2 regions of the Paenibacillus sp. FSL R5-0744 genome follow, and region 2 is predicted to be linked to the other one. Evidence: a T-box and tRNA genes for the amino acid it is inferred to sense, from the RefSeq annotation. Region 2 holds a T-box; the other holds one or more tRNA genes.
What was found. The T-box of region 2 lies ahead of metG (methionine--tRNA ligase). A T-box ahead of a tRNA ligase gene usually reads a tRNA of that ligase, here a tRNA-Met.
Positions count from the first base shown of each region.

Region 1: it encodes a tRNA-Met, which carries the amino acid that the T-box ahead of metG (methionine--tRNA ligase) is inferred to sense. The anticodon was not compared.

Region 1 covers NZ_CP150228.1:914,807-919,284, forward strand. Annotated here, with positions in the region: rRNA gene MKY19_RS04015 (23S ribosomal RNA) at 1-915, shown strand, start outside; rRNA gene rrf (5S ribosomal RNA) at 991-1,107, shown strand; tRNA gene MKY19_RS04025 (tRNA-Ile) at 1,166-1,242, shown strand; tRNA gene MKY19_RS04030 (tRNA-Asn) at 1,246-1,321, shown strand; tRNA gene MKY19_RS04035 (tRNA-Ser) at 1,327-1,419, shown strand; tRNA gene MKY19_RS04040 (tRNA-Glu) at 1,550-1,621, shown strand; tRNA gene MKY19_RS04045 (tRNA-Val) at 1,628-1,703, shown strand; tRNA gene MKY19_RS04050 (tRNA-Met) at 1,721-1,797, shown strand; tRNA gene MKY19_RS04055 (tRNA-Met) at 1,870-1,946, shown strand; tRNA gene MKY19_RS04060 (tRNA-Asp) at 1,972-2,049, shown strand; tRNA gene MKY19_RS04065 (tRNA-Gln) at 2,066-2,140, shown strand; tRNA gene MKY19_RS04070 (tRNA-Lys) at 2,148-2,223, shown strand; tRNA gene MKY19_RS04075 (tRNA-Leu) at 2,239-2,322, shown strand; tRNA gene MKY19_RS04080 (tRNA-Gly) at 2,329-2,403, shown strand; tRNA gene MKY19_RS04085 (tRNA-Arg) at 2,412-2,488, shown strand; tRNA gene MKY19_RS04090 (tRNA-Pro) at 2,519-2,592, shown strand; tRNA gene MKY19_RS04095 (tRNA-Gly) at 2,605-2,675, shown strand; gene MKY19_RS04100 (YdeI/OmpD-associated family protein) at 2,779-3,243, shown strand; gene MKY19_RS04105 (GreA/GreB family elongation factor) at 3,345-3,800, opposite strand; gene MKY19_RS04110 (sporulation protein Cse60) at 4,195-4,389, shown strand.
Region 2 covers NZ_CP150228.1:4,953,983-4,958,460, forward strand. Annotated here, with positions in the region: gene metG (methionine--tRNA ligase) at 51-2,063, opposite strand; T-box leader at 2,113-2,373, opposite strand; gene yidD (membrane protein insertion efficiency factor YidD) at 2,414-2,677, opposite strand; gene MKY19_RS22005 (Fur family transcriptional regulator) at 2,680-3,141, opposite strand; gene MKY19_RS22010 (stalk domain-containing protein) at 3,370-4,478, opposite strand, start outside.

The DNA of each region.
Region 1 (4,478 bases), 2.8 Mb from region 2:
AACGACTTGGGCGCTGTCTCAACGAGAGATCCGGTGAAATTTTAATACCTGTGAAGATGCAGGTTACCCGCGACAAGACGGAAAGACCCCATGGAGCTTTACTGCAGCTTGATATTGAATTTGGGTACGATCTGTACAGGATAGGTGGGAGCCGTAGAAATCGGAGCGCAAGCTTCGGTGGAGGCGCCGTTGGGATACCACCCTGATCGTATCTAGGTTCTAACCTAGTACCCTTACCGGGTACGGGGACCGTGTCAGGCGGGCAGTTTGACTGGGGCGGTCGCCTCCTAAAGAGTAACGGAGGCGTTCCAAGGTTCCCTCAGAATGGTTGGAAATCATTCGAAGAGTGCAAAGGCATAAGGGAGCTTGACTGCGAGACCTACAAGTCGAGCAGGGACGAAAGTCGGACTTAGTGATCCGGTGGTACCGCATGGAAGGGCCATCGCTCAACGGATAAAAGCTACCCTGGGGATAACAGGCTTATCTCCCCCAAGAGTCCACATCGACGGGGAGGTTTGGCACCTCGATGTCGGCTCATCGCATCCTGGGGCTGAAGTAGGTCCCAAGGGTTGGGCTGTTCGCCCATTAAAGCGGTACGCGAGCTGGGTTCAGAACGTCGTGAGACAGTTCGGTCCCTATCTGTCGTGGGCGCAGGAAATTTGAGAGGAGCTGTCCTTAGTACGAGAGGACCGGGATGGACGTACCGCTGGTGCACCAGTTGTTTCGCCAGAAGCATGGCTGGGTAGCTACGTACGGACGGGATAAGCGCTGAAAGCATCTAAGCGTGAAGCCCCCCTCAAGATGAGATTTCCCAATTAGTAAGACCCCTTGAAGACGACGAGGTAGATAGGTTGGAGGTGGAAGTGCAGTAATGCATGGAGCTGACCAATACTAATCGGTCGAGGGCTTATCCTATACTTAAAACGCAAATTCAATTCGGATTCAGTTTTCAGGCGACTCAAGCCTGAGCATTTACGATGTAAATGCCCGTTTGGTGGCGATAGCGGAGGGGTTCCACACGTACCCATCCCGAACACGACCGTTAAGCCCTCCAGCGCCGATGGTACTTGGACCGAAGGGTCCTGGGAGAGTAGGACGTCGCCAAGCGGACAACCACATTACCCGTGGTATTTTTTTTGCCCTTAATATTGATGTGTCTTAAAAAGGGCCTTTAGCTCAGCTGGTTAGAGCGCACCCCTGATAAGGGTGAGGTCGGTGGTTCGAGTCCACTAAGGCCCACCATATTCCCTGATAGCTCAGTTGGTAGAGCACTCGACTGTTAATCGAGTTGTCACAGGTTCGAGTCCTGTTCGGGGAGCCATTTATGGAGAGGTGTCCGAGTTTGGCCGAAGGAGCACGATTGGAAATCGTGTAGGCGCCACAAGCGTCTCGAGGGTTCGAATCCCTCTCTCTCCGCCATGAATTTACTTCCCTGTTAGGGATGAGAAGCCTTGGTGGTTCGTTGAAGCATAAGCTTCGTTAGGAATGCTTCGCAATCTCGATCGTAGTGAGAGTATCCCTCTCTCTCCGCCATAAAGTTTATTAGCATGGCCCGTTGGTCAAGGGGTTAAGACACCTCCCTTTCACGGAGGTAACATGGGTTCGAATCCCATACGGGTCATAACATGGAGGCTTAGCTCAGCTGGGAGAGCATCTGCCTTACAAGCAGAGGGTCGGGGGTTCGATCCCCTCAGCCTCCACCATATTCATTTAAGAACGACGCGGGGTGGAGCAGCCCGGTAGCTCGTCGGGCTCATAACCCGAAGGCCGCAGGTTCAAATCCTGCCCCCGCAACCAAATTTTCCTTAAGCATAATGTTTTGGGACTAGCTGGTTTAGTGTAAATGAATAGTATATAATTATTAAATGACGCGGGGTGGAGCAGCCCGGTAGCTCGTCGGGCTCATAACCCGAAGGCCGCAGGTTCAAATCCTGCCCCCGCAACCAATTTACTCTTATGCATTATGTCTATGGAACCGTGGTGTAGTTGGCCTAACATGCCTGCCTGTCACGCAGGAGATCGCGAGTTCGAATCTCGTCGGTTCCGCCATTTAGTTAATTATTGTTGGGGATTAGCCAAGCGGTAAGGCAACGGACTTTGACTCCGTCATGCATAGGTTCAAATCCTATATCCCCAGCCATTTATGAGAGCCATTAGCTCAGTTGGTAGAGCACCTGACTTTTAATCAGGGTGTCGAAGGTTCGAGTCCTTCATGGCTCACCATTATTTTTAAAGTGTGCGCGTGTGGCGGAATGGCAGACGCACCAGACTTAGGATCTGGCGTTTCACGACGTGGGGGTTCAAGTCCCTTCACGCGCACCATATTTTGCGGAAGTGGCTCAGCGGTAGAGCATCGCCTTGCCAAGGCGAGGGTCGCGGGTTCGATTCCCGTCTTCCGCTCCATAATTTTTGCGCCCTTAGCTCAGCTGGATAGAGCGTTTGACTACGAATCAAAAGGCCGGGAGTTCGAATCTCTCAGGGCGCGCCATTTTTATTACTAAGTAATTACATGTTTTGACGGGATGTAGCTCAGCTTGGTAGAGCACCTGGTTTGGGACCAGGGGGTCGCATGTTCAAATCGTGTCATCCCGATTTTATACCTTTGCGGGTGTAGTTCAATGGTAGAACTTCAGCCTTCCAAGCTGATAGCGTGGGTTCGATTCCCATCACCCGCTTATAATTAAGAAACATCTGTCTATTATAGGCAGGTGTTTTTTTTGTATAGTTACATTCATATGGATACAATAGAACTTAGGGCTTTTAGTTGAGGAGGTAGCAATGTTTGAATTTGAAGCTAAATTAGTGCGACCTGATGCAAGTGGGAGCTGGACTTATCTTAACGTCCCTTTTGATGCCGAACAAATATTTGAAACAAAGTCCAGAATACAGGTAAAAGGAAGTGTAAATGGAATCCCCTATAGAGGAACGCTTATGCCCCATGGAAACGGAAAGCATTTTATGGTGGTAAAGAAGGAACTACGGGATCTAGCCAAAGCTCAACCTGGTGATATTGTGCATGTGACGATGGAGCAAGATCATCAATTACGGGAGGTAGAAGCCCCAGAGGATTTCCTTGATGCGTTGAGTATCCATGAGCAGGCAGAAGCTTATTATAACGGTCTGGCTTATTCTTATCAGAAGGAATATGTATCTTGGATCGAAGCGGCGAAAAGACCTAAAACCAGAGCATCTCGTATCGAAAAATCAGTCAGTAAACTGGCTGAAGGATTGAGGCTCAAATAAAAGTATGAAGAAGTGCTTAGCAGGCTGAATAGATTAACAGCGTCCTCTTCCATAAGATTGGAAAGGGACGCTGTTAATGTTGGTGATATGTGCGAGTGGGCTTAAATAAGAACGGCCACCTCACCACAATTCACAAACTTAATACTTTCGATTTTTACTGATAACTCACCTGAAGGAATAGCTAGCTGACATGTACTGCCGATCTGAGCTAACAGCAGCTGCATGCCAATAGGCGAGAACATTGAAATCTTGTTATCATTGGGTTCTGCCTGGTTTGGAAATACGATGGTGTAGGTATCTGTAGTATTGTCGTCTAAGTAGCGTAGCTGAAGCTGACTTCCAATCAATACGAGTGAATTCAATTCTTCACCATTGAAACGGGAAAGTAATTGTTCCAGCTCGGAGCAATAACGGGACAACAGCGTTTCAGCATTACTTCTTTGTTTGCTTCGTTCCGGGAAATACTGATTTAGAAATGCGATTTTTTCCTCATCAAAATAAATAAGCTGCTGGACCAGTTGTGTCCTTGAGCCTTCATAAATTAGACTATGGTTCATAGTAGATTTCACCCCCTCTAAGTAGCACATTCTTTGCAAATTTGTTATGACGCGTTGCCATATTAAAATCCCTCCTATACAAATAGAGGTCCCCTGGAGGGAACCTTCTGATCAGTATAACAGCTTCTATATGTAAATCCAATCCATTTTGCAAAGGCAATAAATTCTTACTAAATATTGTATTTAAAACGTTTGACTATTGTATAGTTGGGTGCTATGATAGGCTGATGTTATAGGCATTTCGTAGAAAACTGCGGAATGCCTATACTATATTTCGAAGATAATTTTACATTAAATGTTACCAGGGGAGTGATACGCCATGTACATTTCGTTGAGTTCAACTATAGAATCTAGACATAAAAAGTAACTATAATTTATTAAAGGAGAGATCAGGATGATTCAAGTAAAAGAGTTTGTAGATGCTGATAATTCGTATGCTGAGAATAAGGCTAATGAGTTCTTGGCAGGGCTGCGTGAGGAACAGGTTGTGAATATCTGTTACGGTTCGGTAGTTAAATCTTCACGTGATGGGGCAGAGCATCAAAGAAGCAGTATACTGGTCGTGTATAAGACAAATGAAGGGCAATAACTGGAATACTTTTTTTTCGTGCTTATCTGTTGTCTCCACGCTATGCATCGTGATCGTTCTTATATATTATATGTTTTAGCTTTTCTTAT
Region 2 (4,478 bases):
ATTCCCTTTCTTATATAACAATTACATATATAGATTCTACATAACGAATCTTACTTCACAATAGCTCCATTTGGCATGCTATCTGGAACTGTGGCGATGGTTAACTGATCACCTTTAGAAGCCGCTAAAATCATCCCTTGGGACAATTCTCCGCGCAGTTTCACTGGCTTCAGGTTCACAATACAAATCACTTTTTGGCCTACCAGCTCTTCCGGTGTGTAAAACTTCGCGATACCAGAAACGACTTGACGCTGCTCATAACCTAGATCCAGCTGCAGCTTCAGCAGCTTGTCGGCTTTCTTCACAGGCTCAGCTGCAATGACCTGAGCTACCCGAAGCTCAGCCTTGGCGAAATCGTCGATGCCGATCTCTTCTTTATGCTCTTCCTCAGGCTCGGATACCACAGGAGCCGCAGGTGCTGCTTCGGTCGCTTCAGTAGCCGGTTTACCAGCGCCCATGGCTTCGGCGATATAAGCTACCTCTTGCTCCACATCCAGGCGTGGAAAGATTGGATTGCCTTTCACCAGCTTTGTTCCTGCCGGAATCAGACCAAAGGTCTTGCCGCTGTCCCATGTCGTTAATTCACCAACTTCGATGCCAAGCTGTTCCCAAATCTTCGCTGGGGTTTGCGTCAAGAACGGCTGCAGTAAAATGGAAGCGGTGCGAAGACCTTCCACAAGATGTCTCATTACGGAAGCCAACTCAGCTGTTCTGCTCTCATCCTTAGCAAGCACCCAAGGCTGTGTCTCATCAATATATTTATTGGTGCGGCTGATAAAGATCCCGATCGCTGTTAGCGCTACGGAGAACTCCATTTTTTCCATCGCTTCTTCTACTTTGGCATAAGTATTCTCTGCCGCAGCTTGAAGCTCACCATCAAATGCTGTTACATTTCCTTCATACGCTGGAAGCTCTCCACCGAAATACTTCTCTACCATCGCACCTGTCCGGTTCAACAGGTTACCAAGGTCATTAGCAAGATCATAGTTAACCCGATCTACAAAGCTTTCCGGTGTGAATGTACCATCCGAACCAAATGGTACTTCCCGTAGCAGGTAATAACGAAGTGCATCCAGGCCGTAACGATCAATTAATGTAACTGGATCTACTACGTTCCCTTTGGATTTTGACATTTTGCCATCCTTCATGAGCAGCCAACCATGAGCAAATACCTTTTTCGGAAGAGGCTCACCCAGCGCCATTAGAATGATTGGCCAGTAAATCGTATGGAAACGGACGATTTCTTTGCCGACAATATGCACATCAGCAGGCCAGAAATTATCGTACAGACTACGATCCTCGGAACCGTAACCCAAAGCAGTAATGTAATTTGTCAATGCATCGATCCATACGTACACTACATGCTTTTCATCGCCTTTAACCTTAACACCCCAATCGAAAGTCGTACGGGAAACCGCAAGATCCTCCAGACCAGGCTTGATAAAGTTGTTGATCATTTCGTTTTTACGGGATTCCGGCAAAATAAACTCCGGATTCTCCTCATAAAATTGCAGCAATCGATCTGCATATTTACTCATCCGGAAGAAATAACTCGCTTCCTTCACCAGTTCAACCGGATGACCGCTATCAGGGCTTTTTGCACCAATGATTACGCCATTGTCATCTCGAACGATATCAACCAATTGTGTTTCTGTATAGAAGGTTTCATCCGGAATACTGTACCAGCCTTCATATTCGCCTTTATAGATGTCACCTTGCTTGAGCAGTCGATCAAAAATATCCTGAACAACCTTTTTATGACGCTCTTCCGTTGTACGGATGAAGTCATCATTGGAGATGTCTAGCTTGCGCCATAATTCCTTAATGCCAACAACGATGTCATCTACGAACTGCTGAGGGGTTTTACCTGCTTCCTCTGCCTTCCGTTCAATCTTTTGACCATGCTCGTCTGTACCTGTAAGATACCTTACATCATAGCCGCGTAGACGTTTGTAGCGGGCCATTGCATCTCCAGCTACGGTAGAATAAGCATGTCCGATATGCAGCTTATCACTCGGATAGTAGATAGGTGTAGTTAAGTAAAAAGTTTTCTTTTCGCTCATTGATTAATCATCCTTTCTTTCATAAAAAGACAAAAAACTCCCGCCCCTTTAATGGGGCGAGAGTATAACTCACGCGATACCACCCAAATTTCCTGTCTCTTCACAGAGATCAGGCTTCGCCAGTTCCCTCTCGGGAACTGTCCATTAACGCTGGAACACGCCGTTATCTTACGTGAACCTCAATTGCAGTTCCCGCTCGAACACAGTTCCTCCCGGACCATATTCAATCTAACGCTCCATACCGGCTTTCAGCTCGTTCCGGCTCTCTGTAATGGGCGTACCGATTTACTCATCCGTTCCTCGGAATTCATACTATTACCTGTGAATATACCCAATGGTAAGGGCTCGTGTCAAGTCGCGCGAGCAGAATCCTTCTTCGTGGGGTGTTCCTCAAGAGGCGGAACCGGATCAAGTCCCCCTGGATTGAAGGGATGGCATCTAGCAATCCGCTTGGCAGCAAGCCATGAACCTTTAAGTGGACCATGGACTTCAATAGCTTCTAGTGCATAGGCAGAGCAGGTTGGATAGAAGCGACAAGTGGCAGGCTTAATCGGGGAAATGTACTTGCGGTACACCCGAATGGGAGCCTGGATCGTTCTACGAAGGGTCGCCATTCTTAGACCCCTTTTTTGCGATTAGCTGCTGCGACTAGTTCTTCTTCCCGGTTCTCTTCACATTCCTTGCAATAACCGAACACCTCAAATTTATGCTTGACTACCCGGAATTGATCAGGAGTATCCGTTAAATTCATCGGGCAGAAATTAATCGGGTAGGTTTTCTCGCATTGAAGGCAGATCATATGATGATGGTGATCCTGATGATTACAGCTTCCCTTGAATTTCACTCCGTCTTCAAAGACGATTTGTTCAAGTACACCAAGCTCTTCCATTACACGCAGATTGCGGTACACGGTATCAAAGCTAAGTCCGCTATACTTGCGGCCCATATGCTCATAGACATCCTTCGCTGACAAATAACCCTTATTCTCGCCGAATAACTTGGCAAGCGTTTTGCGTTGGTCGGTGATTCGCAGACCTTGCCCCGACATGACCTCTAATATTTGTTCTGTCGACAGCATACGCTCATCTCCCATTAGATTTCAGTTCATTTCATTTATGCTTCACTCTCTTAATAATGCCCCAAAATAAATGCCCCGTCAATGAAACAACCAAGTGTATGAGCGTTCATCAGAGTAAAATCATACATTTAAATACAAAAAGTCCAGCTGAGTATTCCTTTGCGGAATATTCAGCCGGACTTTTATTTCAGGTGAATCCCAAATAACTTAATGGATGGACCTATTTTGTTATTTCTTCGCTGGCAGCGGTGTAACCAGGAAATTCACCGGCAAGTTACTACCAGAAGCTGCTGTGAACAAAATCTCCACGGAGCCGCCATAATCGCCAGTACGATAAATCACACTGTTCATGTCAGCACTAGAGAGACTTCCTGAATTCGGCATTTGTACGATTTGACCATTAACCATAACTGGTCCCATGTAATTACCGCCACGTGGATTAAACGTAATCAATGAATTAGGTGCAACACGGTCGAATTTGATTTTGTATAACACACCAAAATTACCTGCATTGGATGCTTCAGTACCATTCATTGGGTCTACACCGGTCAAATTCAAATCACTCGAATTGTCACCGAGAAGAAGTCTCGCAGGAGTTGTTCCTACTTCGTCGGTAACCGTGATGATGCGTGTAGAATCAGCATAAGTTCCTCGGTTATGCACCCCATCACGATCCAATATTGGAAGTGTAGGAAGTGTAGTTAGAGGATCTTTATTCGCTTCGATCATCATGACATTATATTCAATAGGATAATCGCTAAACAAATCCGCTTGGAGGGATACAATCTCGCCTGGTTTCATTGCAATTTTGTTTAGATCCGTAAGAATCGAGACGCTTTCTCCTGGTTGAAGGACCGTTGTCTTATAATGTTCCCTAGTAATCATAGACTTCCAGTAACGTTCCACAGACATTTTACCAGTGCCTTCTGGAAATGAACTTGGACCGCCAAAGCCTACATACTCTGTTGTAATTGTCGTAGGGTACAGATTGTTATTCTTAGCAATCACATACACCTTCGTTTTAATATTCATATTATTCTTATGGTGGACCAAGAAGCGAGTTCCGCCGAATGATGTTTCTTTATATGTGATTCCTTCCGTATTCACTGTTTCTGGACTATTACTGCGAATAAGGTTATATGGCTCAGAAGAAAGATTATAGGCTACCTTCTGCCAAGTTGGAACCATCGATCCGTCGATGTTAAATACGCTACCCGGAGCACCGAATAATCTATAGAAATCTTCTTTACTGTACAAGATTTCATCTGAAATATTAATGGTTTTCTCAAAAGTGCTGATTGCGCCATGTGAATCTTTGACTTGAATAGCGACTGTTG